DNA from 3 places in the Terrisporobacter hibernicus genome. Region 3 is predicted to be linked to each of the others. Evidence: a T-box and tRNA genes for the amino acid it is inferred to sense, from the RefSeq annotation. Region 3 holds a T-box; the other regions hold tRNA genes.
The links. The T-box of region 3 lies ahead of metG (methionine--tRNA ligase). A T-box ahead of a tRNA ligase gene usually reads a tRNA of that ligase, here a tRNA-Met.
Positions count from the first base shown of each region.

Region 1: it has a tRNA-Met gene. The T-box ahead of metG (methionine--tRNA ligase) is inferred to sense a tRNA for this amino acid. The anticodon was not compared.
Region 2: it has a tRNA-Met gene. The T-box ahead of metG (methionine--tRNA ligase) is inferred to sense a tRNA for this amino acid. The anticodon was not compared.

Region 1 covers NZ_CP081135.1:164,026-168,697, forward strand. Annotated here, with positions in the region: gene JW646_RS00785 (MATE family efflux transporter) at 1-453, opposite strand, end outside; gene JW646_RS00790 (MerR family transcriptional regulator) at 543-1,361, shown strand; gene JW646_RS00795 (pentapeptide repeat-containing protein) at 1,625-2,281, opposite strand; tRNA gene JW646_RS00800 (tRNA-Met) at 2,340-2,415, opposite strand; gene gap (type I glyceraldehyde-3-phosphate dehydrogenase) at 2,820-3,854, opposite strand; gene JW646_RS00810 (DUF6143 family protein) at 4,190-4,672, shown strand, end outside.
Region 2 covers NZ_CP081135.1:330,582-335,253, reverse strand. Annotated here, with positions in the region: gene JW646_RS01670 (GNAT family N-acetyltransferase) at 1-551, shown strand, start outside; gene JW646_RS01665 (helix-turn-helix transcriptional regulator) at 732-935, shown strand; gene JW646_RS01660 (lactate utilization protein) at 1,047-1,664, shown strand; gene JW646_RS01655 (hypothetical protein) at 1,843-2,304, shown strand; tRNA gene JW646_RS01650 (tRNA-Met) at 2,443-2,518, shown strand; gene JW646_RS01645 (YwbE family protein) at 2,615-2,806, shown strand; gene JW646_RS01640 (hypothetical protein) at 2,827-3,081, shown strand; gene JW646_RS01635 (YbgA family protein) at 3,401-4,357, shown strand.
Region 3 covers NZ_CP081135.1:1,746,147-1,750,818, reverse strand. Annotated here, with positions in the region: gene JW646_RS08465 (nicotinate phosphoribosyltransferase) at 1-737, opposite strand, end outside; gene JW646_RS08460 (nucleoside recognition domain-containing protein) at 923-1,477, shown strand; gene JW646_RS08455 (spore maturation protein) at 1,477-1,998, shown strand; T-box leader at 2,281-2,526, shown strand; gene metG (methionine--tRNA ligase) at 2,550-4,529, shown strand; gene JW646_RS08445 (TatD family hydrolase) at 4,542-4,672, shown strand, end outside.

The DNA.
Region 1 (4,672 bases), 1.6 Mb from region 3:
TATTTGCACAAATATAGTACCTATTAAATATATAGATAAATAATCTAAACCATATCCTATTGTTGCGTTACTCGCTCCAAATGCCCAAAGTATAGGTTCTTTGAATACAAGGAATAGTATAGTTAAAATAATACCTCCAGATATAAGCATTGAAAAACAGTTACTCATTATTTCTTCTGCTTTATCATTATCTTGTTTTCCCATTTCAATAGCACTAAGTGGTGCACCTCCAGCAGCAAATAACATTGCAAAGGCTGATACCAATAGTATTATTGGCATGGCAACACCAACACCGGCCATAGCTATATCTCCGTTAGCCATTCTACCTATAAATATTCTATCTATAACGTTATATAATAGATTTACTAATTGACCTATTATAGTTGGGACGGCCAATGTATAAAGTAATTTACTAATACTTCCCTTACCTAAATCAATACTTTTATTACTCATAATATTACTCCTTTTTTTATTACATATTCTTTATCATATTGCTATAATATAGTATAGGGTAACCCAACAGTCAATAGGAGATTAAAAAAATGAAAATGAATTTAAAAAAATTAACAACAGGAGAGTTTGCAAGGATTTGTAACGTTACAAAGCACACACTGTATCATTACAATGATATTGGAATACTAAAGCCTGATTCTTGTGATGAAAATGGATATAGAATGTATACCTACGATCAGTTAAATCTTTTTTACTTTATTAGTGTAATGAAAGAAATGAATATGTCCTTAAATGAAATTAATTTATTTTTAAATAATAGAACACCACAAAAGGTAAAAAGTTTATTTGAAAATAGAATAGAAGAGTTAGATGAAGAAATAAATAGAATTAAAGAATTACAGAACATGCTAAAATCAAGAATAGAAAAAATAGATTATGCTTTTTCCATAAATAATAAAGAAATAAAAGTAGAATATGAAGAAGAGGAAAAATTATTTTTAAGTAAATCTTTAAAGAGTGATACTGATAAAAACTTATTTTATATGGTTAAAAATAATTTCAATCAGTTTATAAATAATTATAGCTTTAAAGATTCTTTATCAACTTTAATAAGTATAGAAAAAACAAATGATAATTTTACCTTTATTCCCGAAAATTTTTTATTTAATTGTGAAATTGAAATACCTAAATCCAGATTATTTATAAAAAAATCTGGTAAATATTTAATTTCATATCACCAAGGCTCCTTTAATAATATAGAATCTACCTACGATAAAATGATTTCATATATAAGTGATAACAATTTAAAAATCGGAAATTATTCTTATGTAAAAACTTTATTAGATGCACTTACTACACCAAGTGAAAATATGCAATTATTAAAAGTATCAATAGAGTTATCTGACTAAAATCAGCATTTATAATTTTAATATACTATAATTAATATATTGTAGTGAAATGTCAGGTTTGTTAAATAGTTAATCTATTATAAGAATATTCTTCCTTATTAAAAGCTTATACTTGCGGTAATTTAAGCGTAATACTAGGTGTAAATGAAATATAAAGTGTAACTATATCAAATTAAATTATCAAGTTTGAAAAATAAAATACTTACAAATAAAAAAAGCCTTAGATTTTCCACAATCTAAGGCTTTTTCTTAATTATACAAACTTATAAAATCCCTTGATCTTTGTAACTTTGTAAACTTTTTATAATATAACTTAAAGTACAGAACTCTCTATCAACTTTTTCACTTAAGATTCCTAAACCTTCTATAAGTCTTTTTTCTCTAAATTTTTCTAAAAGTATCATTATACTTATTGTATTGATACCTCCGTCCTTTGTATCAAGAGTTCTTGATTTTTTCACACACTTATTTTCCATGGCTTTTTCTATAGCTTTTTTTAAATCATCACTTATTTCTAACTCTGGCATATCGTTATATATTCTTACTTCATCTTCTATGTAATTAAGATTTATTGCTTTGCTTAAATCAGAATCTACAAATATAACATTTTTGAAACTTGCTCCAGAAAAATCAACATTTTCTAATTTTGCACCTTCAAATATAGTGTCTTCAAACTTAGCTTTTATAAATTTACTTCCTTTTAAATTACTTCCTACAAACTCTGAAGACTTAAATGTGCACCCATAGAAGTTGCAAGATTTAAAATGAGCCCCTCTTAAACTTGTGAAGTTGAAGTTTGATTTTGAAAAATCACAATTGTAGCAATTACTTCTTTTTAAATCTTGATACATGAAATTTTTATTCATTTTAGATGTTTTATTGTACTTAAGAGATGTATCTAATTTTTTATTGTTATTCATATTTCCTCCATAAAAAAACTCTTATACCAAAAGATATAAGAGTTTTATATTTGTATATTGGTTGCGGAGATAGGACTTGAACCTATGACCTTTGGGTTATGAGCCCAACGAGCTGCCAACTGCTCCACTCCGCGTCATTATTTTCTGTTCTATTATAGGATAACATAATAAGCATAATATAACAACCCTATTTATTATATACGAAACTTTTTATTTAATAATAAATACTTACTTTTATAAGTATAACCATAAAGTAGATATTTTATAATTATTATTTTTTATATATTATTTAATATTAAATTTTTCATTTTTTTCAAAAAAAGCTTGCAACATTTGTCGAACTTTGTTATTATAAATAAGCAGTTATTTCCCCAATAACTGATTACTCCCCAAATAAAATATATTCCCTAATAAACCCCTTTTTATAATATATTTTAGAATCCTTACTTGATCGGATAAAGTAAGGATTTTTTTATTTTCAATATTTTTATATAAAAAGACATCTGTATACAGATGTCTTTTTCAATTTATTTAATTATTAAATATTACTTTCTAAAGCTTTCATTTTAGTAGCAATAAAATCAACTAAATCCACTGTTCTTGAAGAGTATCCCCACTCATTATCATACCATGAAACAACTTTAAACATTCTACTTCCCATTGCCATAGTTGATAATCCATCTATAATTGATGAACGTGCATCTCCTCTATAATCTATTGAAACTAATGGTTCTTCACTATATCCTAAAATTCCATTCATTTCATTTTCTGATGCTTTTTTAAATGCTGCATTTATTTCTTCAACAGTAGCATCTTTCTTTAATATACAAACTAAGTCTACAAGTGAAACAGTTGGTGTTGGAACTCTTACAGCAAATCCATTTAACTTTCCATTTAACTGTGGTAAAACTTTGGCAACTGCTTTTGCAGCTCCTGTTGTCGTAGGTATCATTGATTCTCCAGCAGCTCTTGCTCTTCTTAAATCCTTATGTGTTTTGTCTAAAATTCTTTGGTCATTTGTGTATGCGTGTATAGTAGTCATTAGTCCTTCTTCTATACCAAATTCTTGGTCTAATACTTTTGCAAATGGTGCTAAACAGTTAGTTGTGCAAGAAGCATTTGATATTATGTTATGAATGTTTTCATCATATTCATTTTCATTTACGCCCATAACAATCGTCTTATCTTCATTTTTACCAGGTGCACTTATTATAACTTTTTTTGCTCCAGCTTCAATATGCTTCATACAATCTTCTCTTTTTACAAATTTACCTGTAGATTCTATTACTAAGTCTACTCCCAACTCTTTCCATGGAATTTGACTTGGATCGCCATATCTAAGTATTTTTATATCGTTATTATTTATAGCAATTGTTTCTTCATCTTTAACTTCTACATCACCTTTAAATATTCCATAACAAGAATCATATTTAAATAAATGTGCTAAAGTGTCTGCTTCTGCTCTTGCATTTATAGCCACTATTTCGTAGCTATCTTTTGGCATTTCCTCTACTATTCTAAGCACATTTCTACCTATTCTTCCAAAACCGTTAATTCCTACTTTTATTTTCAAGTCTATTCCTCCCACATATCATTTATAATTATTTAGGGTACACTATATATTTATTTTCATGTCTTTTTCTTTAGCTCTCTAAAGAATTTTAAAATCACCATTAATATAATGTATATTAAATGTGTCATTTTTTGATAAATAGTTTATTTAGTGTGTTATATTTATTATATATAGTGTACACTACATTTTTATAGTACACCATTTTGTACACAATTTCAATATTTTTTTAATTATTTGTATACAATAAATATTACAAAAAGTCATCACTTATAAATATTCATAGTTTTTCACATTAATTCATATACTTTTTTAAGATCGTAATAGGAGTGATAAAAATGAAAATAACTCAAAATCAATATATAAATAAATCTAAACCATCTAAGAATACTAATAACTCGGAAATACCATCAACAATTAATTACTCTTGTGATATTTCCAATGGATATATTCAAACCAAAAACTTATCATTATTTAATGGAGTTAGTGAAGAAATGGATTGTGGTGGAAATAGTACTTTTGATTGTGCTTATTTATTATTATCTAACCCTAAAAAATCAAATGTAAATATTTATGTTAAAAGTTCTGTAATTTCCAATTTATCATCAAGTCCAGTTATATCTAAAATATATTACTGCGTAGAAGATGTCATTGGAAATTTAGAAAGTTCTAGTAATACAACTATAACAAATTCAAATTCTTGTGGTAGTATGCCTACTGGCAAAATATTCTTTGGTAATGACATTGAAAAAATTTATGGCATTTATGGTCAAAACTTAATTATCCCTCCTTATAACATGCATATTTCCAATGAAAATGGT
Region 2 (4,672 bases), 1.4 Mb from region 3:
ATAAGGGTACGAAAAAAATAGAGACTGAAAATTTAATCTTAAGAAAGTTTGAATTATCAGATGCAGAGGCTATGTATAAAAATTGGGGAAGTGATCCAGAGGTTACAAAGTTTCTAACTTGGGGACCTATGAAGGACGTTGACATTTCTAAAACAGTTGTAAAGAGCTGGGTTGAAGAATATGAAAAAGAAAATTTTTATCAATGGGCTATCGTATTAAAAAAAAATGGAGAAGAGCCAATAGGAACTATTGGTACTGTACGCCAAGATGAAGAAATAGGAATGGTTCATATTGGTTATTGTATAGGACGAAAATGGTGGAATAGAGGGATTACTTCAGAAGCATTAGATGCTATAATTAAGTATTTTATAAATGAGGTCAAAGTGAATCGTATCGAATCAAGACATGACCCTCTTAACCCAGGTTCAGGCAAGGTAATGATTAAATGCGGGATGAAGTATGAAGGCACAATGAGAAAAGCAGATATAAACAATCAAGGTATTTGTGATTGTGCTTATTATTCTTTATTATCTGAAGATTACAAGAAGTAAATTTACTATTGTTATGTAATGGGAATTCATAATTCAAATCTTTAGGAATAATACTAAGGTTATTTACAACAGATTTATTAACACTGTATAGAATGCAAGTCTTAATAATAGCAGTTACTTTTGCAATATCAATGAATTTATGGGCATTTTTGACTTACAAATTTGATACGGGTAACTAAAATGACCACTTTTATTAGTAATTTGAAAAAATATCGTCAGTTTAATGAATTAACTCAAGAGGAGTTAGCTAAGAAGGTAAATGTTAGAAGAGAAACTATAGCCCGTTTAGAAAATGGAAAATACAATCCTTCACTTGAATTAGCTGTTAGAATTTCAAAGGAATTAAATACTCCTATTGAAAAATTATTTATATTTGAATTTTAGGTTTAGCCTAATAAAATATTAGGTTCTCAAATTAATTTATTGAGAAGTAAATTTAATTTTGATATGACTTAGGTAAATAGAAATTTGTAGAGGAAGTAGAGGTATCTAACAATGGAAGAAATAGTTAATGTTACAATAAAGAATCTTAATCAAAATAATATAGCTGGATATTATGTTAAGGATGCCGAACAACTAATAGAAACTGTTCAATCTCTGCTAAATGAGGGTGAAATAATCGGTTGTGGAGATTCTGTAACACTGGAAGAAACTAAGGTTTTTGAATTTATAAGAAATGGTAATTACCGTTTTTTAGATAAACATGACCCGGAACTAACATCAATAGATAAAAGAGAAATGTATTTGCAAAATTTCAGAGCACACACCTTTATATCTGGTGTCAATGCTATAACACAGGACGGTAGTTTATATTTTATTGATGGAAATGGAAGTAGGGTTGCTCCAATTATTTATGGACCAGAACAAGTCATACTGGTAGTAGGGACAAACAAGATTGTTTCCGATTCAGAAGAAGCCATACAGAGAGTTCGACAGATAGCAGCACCATTAGATGCAAAAAGGTTGGGTAAGAATACACCATGTGTAAAGCTTGGTAAATGCATAAATTGTAAGAGTAAGGAGCGAATATGCAATGCTTTTGTATGTATTACAAGACAATTTGTAAAGGATAGAATAAAGGTTATATTTTTAGAAGGTGAGTTTGGTTATTAGTTCAATAAACTCCAATTTGTAAGGCAGATTAAATGAACAATTGTTATATATTGCGATTCAAATAGGATGTCCAAATGGACATCCTATTATGTTATACTAATTTCAACACTATTTTAAAACAAAGCCATATAATTATTAACATAAAAATCAAAATGGAAGTCAATAAAAGGGGGATCTTATGAATAAAAGGAATTATACTTTTAACTTTAATTGTTCTAAATATATCCTAATTACTAAGCTAGATAAATTAAAAGTTGTAAATGCAGATAATTCTACTAATACAAACTTATTGTGCAGGAGAATTAATAACAAGATAAAATTTATGTTATATACAAATTATACACCAGGTACCTATTCTATCATGGGTAAAGGAGTTGTGGATATACATAGTTTTGAAGGAGAAATATTTGAAAAGGATTCTAAATCCTATATTTCAGGTCACTTTAAAAGTAGTTTATATGTGAGATTCTTTACTGTTTTGGTATTTGCTTTTTGCCTTATGTTGATTTTTAATATATATCTAATGATTGAGATTTTGTTTTTTTACCTAGGAATTATGATTTTCTTTAAAAAACATACTGAATATAGATTATTGAATAAGATTAAAGAGTTTGAAAAAAATATTAATTTACATATTTAAAGAAAAGATTTAGATTCACAATATTAATGTATTACGCAATAAATTCTAATTAATAAGGCAGTTTTGATGAACAAATTTAATAATGGGTTGTTATATTATATTATATATGTTATAGTTAATACATAAATCAAATAACAGCGCGGAGTGGAGCAGTTGGCAGCTCGTTGGGCTCATAACCCAAAGGTCACAGGTTCGAGTCCTGTCTCCGCAACCAATTAATACTATGAATATAAAACTCTTATATCACTTGATATAAGAGTTTTTTTAAAATATAACGAAGCGAATTTTTAGATAAAAAGAGGAAATTAATATGAATGGACAAAATAGAGATAATATAAAAATAGGAAGTAAAGTATTAGTAGTTCAAAAGCAAGATCAAAGAACTGGAAAATTAACAGAGGGTGTAGTATCTAGAATACTTACAAATTCTAAAACTCATCCCCATGGAATCAAGGTTATGCTTGAAAGCGGCATAGTTGGTAGAGTTCAAGAAATTTTATAAATATATTTTAAGGAGATTTTATGATAAAAAGAGAATTTGAAATAAATGATATAGCCTATCTTGCAAAAAATAGAAGGATAAAGGCACATATAGATGGAAGTGAAACTAACACAAAGAATATTTCTTTAAAAGCAGGAGATGCAGTTAAAATACTAGATTATTATGAAATAGAAAAGTATGGATATTCATATGAAGCAGAGTTAAAAAAAGATGGAACAACATATGTAATAAGAAAGCATCTAAGTCAATCAGACTTAAGACCTAAAAACGTTTAAATTTGAGTAAATTTATAAATTTAATATATTATTAAGAAAGAGAGTTTTAGCCTAAGACTCTCTTTTTTAGTTTGAAAAAACAATGTATATAATCAAAATTTGAAATTTAAATATTACTAGTTATAGTGCTAATGGGGAACTCTAGGCTTTTTTACTTACGGTGTGGTTAATCGTATCACAAGTAAGGGAGTACAGTTTTAGATACAAAATAAACCAGGGTATATATTAATATGATAAAATAAAGTTATAAAGGGAGGTAAGCTACTAGATAAACGTATAAATCTCATACAAAAATTTAATTAATTAGTAGTTAATAAATATGATAGAAAAAAACAAGCCAACTATATTAATAAGCAAATGTATAGAGCATGAAGCATGTAGGTATGATGGAAAAATGATGAGAAATCAATTTATTAGTAAATTAAAAAATTATGTGGATTTTATACCTATATGTCCTGAAATGGAAATAGGATTATCTTGTCCTAGAGAAGTGTTAAGGATAGTAGAAGATAATAATAGAAAATACTTAGTAAATTCTAAAACAGGGGAAGATTACACGCAAAAAGTAATAAGTTTTTCTGATGAATTCATAAAAAGTATAAAGGGGAAAAATATTAATGGAATTATACTTAAAAGTAAATCACCATCATGTGGAATAAAAGATTCTAAGGTATATAAAGATTTTGGAAAAGTTCCACCCCTACCTAAAAAATCAAGTGGCATATTTGCTCAAAAAATATTAGATGAATTTAATAATATACCTATAGAAAGTGAAGGGAGATTATTAAATTCAGATATTAAAGAACACTTTTTAACTAGAGTATTTACGAGTTTTGATTTCGAAAATATGGCAAAGGAAAAAAGTATTAAATCTATTATAGATTTTCAGTCAAATTACAAATATTTACTTATGCAATACAGCCCCTCTAAGCAAAAAGAATTAGGAAGAATTGTTGCTAATATAAAAAAAGACACTATAGAAGCAGATTTAGAAATATATAATAATATTTTATCAAAAGCATTAGCAAACAAGTCTAATATTGGGAAAAATATTAATATGCTCTTACATTTATTTGGGTACTTCTCAGATGATTTGTCTCAAGAGGAAAAAGCATTTTTCTTAGATACAATAAAAATGTATCAAGAATGCAAGGTACCCTTTTGTGTACCTTTAAATATAATTAAGTCCTGGGTGATAAGGTTTAATAATAAATATTTACTAGGTCAAAAAATATTCGATGTATTTCCAATAGATTTGATTGAAATAAACGATTAGATAAAGATCTTACTATTACCATGTTTATGTCATCCCATTGTATAAATGAAATAAGGGCTGTGCCAAGTAAATATGGGGTGAATGAGGTAGATAAAAAGAATGTATTAATGGAGCAGATAAAATTTTTAATTGTTATCCGTGGAATATTTTAGTTAACCAAAGTGCTAAAGCTTGTTCTAATAAAGAAGAAATAAGAAATTATGTAAAAAAGTGTTATAGAAAGATAGATAAAAATACATATATTGATATTATGATGGAATTGACAAGCTGTTTATCAAATATTTAAAAAGATATAGAATTAGATTTAACTCTATA
Region 3 (4,672 bases):
TCATCAAACACTTTTATAGCATTTGGAACGCCACTTTTCAAGACATCATATGTATCAACTAACAATAAACATTTATCTGGGTAAACATCCGCGTAAGCACGGAAAGATTCTAATTCATTGTCAAATTTTTGAACCCAACTGTGAGCTTGAGTACCAATAACAGGTATGTTAAACATTTTCCCAGCTAATACATTAGCAGTTCCGCTACATCCGCCTATTACGGCAGCTCTTGCTCCATAAGTACCTGCATCTGGTCCTTGAGCACGTCTAAGACCGAACTCAAAAACAGGATCCCCTGCAGCAGAATAACAAACTCTAGAAGCTTTAGTAGCAATTAGTGATTGGAAATTCACTATTGTAAGCAAAGCAGTTTCTATTAATTGAGCTTGATATAACGGTGCTTTAACTGTTATTACAGGTTCTTTTGGGAACATTATAGTCCCTTCTTCCACAGCATATATATCCCCAGTAAATTTAAAATCTTTTAAAAAGTCTAAGAATTTATCAGAAAATAAATCTAGGCTTTTTAAGTATTTTAAGTCATCATCTGAAAAATGAAGATTATTTATGTATTCTACTAATTGTTCTATACCGCAAATAATAGTATACCCACCATTACAAGCGTTTTTTCTGAAGAACATATCAAATACTACTATGTCTTCATGAATATTCTTCTCGTAGTATCCATTTAACATAGTTAATTGATACAAATCAGTAAGAAGTGTTAAATTTCTCATGGTATTTCTCCTTAAACATTTAAATAAATTAAAAAACCTTATACTTATACTAAAACATAATATACCTCAACTTTCAAGCATAAAGTATATGTAGAGTATTATAAAATAAGACATCATTTATTTTAAGTATACATCATAAAATGGTTTAAAGGAGGAGGATTTATATTAATAAATTATGGTTTTATATGATAGTCCTAGGTATAGTTGGGAGTATATGTTTTAACAATTTACCTCAAACAAATCAAGCAATACTAAATGAGGGAACAAGGGCTATTGAATTCGCCATAACATTGGCCAGTGTAATGGCACTTTGGATGGGTATAATGAATATTGCAAAAGACTCGGGATTAATAGATAAAATAGCGGATAAAATGAGTCCTTTAATGAAAAAGTTATTTCCTACTGTTCCGAAAAATCACAAAGCCATGTCTTATATGATTATGAACATGGTGTTAAATATGTTGGGGGCAGGAAACGGAGCAACAGCCTTTGGACTAAAAGCCATGAGTGAACTGCAAACATTAAATGCAAATAAGAAAAAGGCCTCTCCTGATATGATAATGTTTCTAGTCATTAATATCTCATCCATACAGTTAATTCCTTTTACTATGTTAAAAATAAGAATGGATGCAGGCAGTACAAATCCTAATTCTATAATTTTAACCACTTTATTTGCTACAATTATATCTACAATAGTAGGAGTTGTAGGTTGTAAATTATTACAAAGGAGGTATAAATAATGCTAGATTATTTTTCTAATGTAGCAATACCTGTAATAATTTTATTTATTGTTATCTATGGTAAGAAACAAAACATAGATATATATGAAAGTTTTATAAATGGAGCTATAGAGGGATTAAAAACTGCATGGAACATATTGCCCTATATAATAGGAATATTTTTAGCTATAGGAATTTTTAAATCAGGAAGAGGAATAGAAGTTTTGGAGTACATATTTTCACCTGTAGCTCAACTATTAAATATACCAAAGGAATTAATAGGCCTTATAATTGTAAAACCCTTGTCTGGAAGTGGGGCCTTAGGAGTGTATGCGGAATTAATCCAAAGGGTCGGAATTGATTCTCTTACAGAACAAATGGGATCTACTATGGTTGGAGCGTCAGAAACAATTTTTTATACAATGGCAATTTATTATGGTAGTTTGAAAATAAAAGATACAGGATATACTTTATTTTGTGCATTATTATGTCATATAGCAGGTGTGTTAGCTTCTGTGTATATTTGTTATTTAATATTATAATAAAATTTCAGCAATGGAGTTGACAAAAGCGATAGAGAAGGCAACTCATTGTCGATATGAGGAAAGGAAAATTTTACTTAAATAGAGGATAATTGTTGACAATAAAATATAAATTTACTAAAATTAGAAACATAGTATTAAAAATTTGCAAGGGTCAAATCTTAAGTGATATATCCTTGTTATAGCTTCGAATAAAACCGTTGCTCAAAAGAATTGATTAATATTTGTATCAAAACTTTGATTTTGAGAATAATATTTAATACATATTTAAAAACATATATAATAAAAGCTGAGAAGAGAAGAGTAAGTAAGGATTTTTTCTACAGAGAGCTAGGTTAGGTGGAAGCTAGTGCTAAAAGAATTACTGAAGATGGCCTTGGAGCTTTTTATCCGAAATAATTTAGGATAAAACATTTAGACATGTTACAGTCTACTAAGATATCTATTGTGAAAATAGTGTTTTTAAGCAACGTGAATTTTTCATGATAAATAAATTAGGGTGGTACCGCGAATAATCTCGCCCCTATGGACTCCATAGTGGCGAGTTTTTTATTTATAAAAATAATGTACAAGAGGAGGAAACAAAAATGACTAAACCAACATTTTATATAACTACGCCTATATACTATCCAAGTGGTAGATTACACATAGGTCATACTTATACTACTGTAGCAACTGATGCTATGGCTAGATTTAAAAGATTCTGTGGTTATGATGTAAAATTCTTAACAGGAACAGATGAGCACGGTGAAAAAATCCAAAAGAAAGCTATAGAACAAGGTGTAAGTGAAATAGAATACTTAGATGGAATGATAGCTGGAATAAAAGACCTATGGAAGACTATGGACATATCTTATGATGATTTTATAAGAACTACAGAAGACAGACATAAGGTTATAATACAAAAAATATTCACTAAATTATATGAACAAGGTGACATATACAAAGGTGAATATGAAGGAAGATACTGTACTCCATGTGAAAGTTTCTGGACGGAATCTCAATTATTAGAAGGAGATAAATGCCCAGACTGTGGTAGAGAAACTTATTTAGCTAAAGAAGAAGCTTACTTCTTTAAATTATCTAAATATGAAGATAGATTAAGAGAATTATTCCAAAATCCTAACTTCTGTTTCCCAGAATCAAGAAAAAATGAAATGGTTGCTAACTTCTTAGATAAAGGACTAGAAGATTTATGTGTAACTAGAACTACATTTGACTGGGGTATAAAAGTTCCTTTTGATGAGAAACACGTAATATATGTTTGGGTAGATGCTTTATGTAACTACATCACAGCATTAGGATATTTATCAGAAAATGATTCTGAAATGAAAAAGTACTGGCCAGCAAATATCCAAGTTGTTGGTAAAGAAATCATGAGATTCCATACAATAATATGGCCAGCATTATTAATGGCACTAGATTTACCAGTACCACAGCAAGTATATGGCCATGGATGGATATTATTCGGAAATGATAAAATGAGTAAGTCAAAAGGAAATATAGTATATCCAGAGCCAATGATTGAAAGATATGGAATAGATACACTTAAATATTTCTTGCTTAGAGAATTTGCTTTCGGACAAGATGGAAGTTACACTCATAGAAACTTTGTAACAAGAATAAATACAGATCTTGCTAATGATTTAGGAAACCTAGTGAGTAGAACTGTATCAATGGTAGAAAAATACAACGATGGTATAATACCAGAGGCGATAGAATCTACTGAATTTGACTCAAGCCTAAAAGAACAAGCTAAATTATCAAGAGAAATATTTGAAACTCAAATGAACAAAATGCAATTCCATGAAGCATTAGAAGGTGCATGGAAATTAGTAAGAAGAACTAACAAATACATTGACGAAACTATGCCATGGGCTTTAGCAAAAGACGAAGCTAACAAAGGTAAATTAGATGCAGTATTATACAACTTATGTGAATCTATAAGAATAATAGCTACATTAATAAACCCTATAATGAAAACAACTGCTAACAAAATATATGACCAAATAGGAATAGCAGGACAAGAAGAATTAACAAATTGGGAAAGTACTAATACATTTGGCTTAATTAAACCAGGAACAAAAGTACACAAAGGTCAAGCTTTATTCCCAAGACTAGACATCGAGAAAGAGGTAGCAGAATTGGAAGAATTATTTGCAGAAAAAACAGAAACAGTAGAAGAAGTAGCTCCATTAGAGCACAAAGAATTCATAGGAATAGAAGAATTAGACAAAGTAGAATTAAGAGTTGGTAAAATATTATCTTGTGAAAAACATCCTAAAGCTGACAGACTTTTAGTTTCTCAAGTTAAATTAGGACCAGAAACTAGACAAATAGTATCAGGAATAGCTAAATGGTATAAGCCAGAAGAAATGGTTGGAAAAGAAGTCATAGTAGTTTGTAACTTAAAACCAGTTAAATTAAGAGGTGTTGAATCTCAAGGTATGATATTAGCTGCAGGAAATGACGGAGACGACTTAATAGTTCCAGTTGCAACTGGAGCAAATGATGGTAGTGAAGTTAGATAAGGAGATGTAACTATGTTATTTGACTCACATGCTCACTTAAATGATGAGAGATTTGATGAAGATAGAGAAGAGTTAATCTCTTCTCTTCAAGAAAAAGGTGTAGATTTAGTTGTTAATCCAGGTGCGTGTATAGCAACATCTAT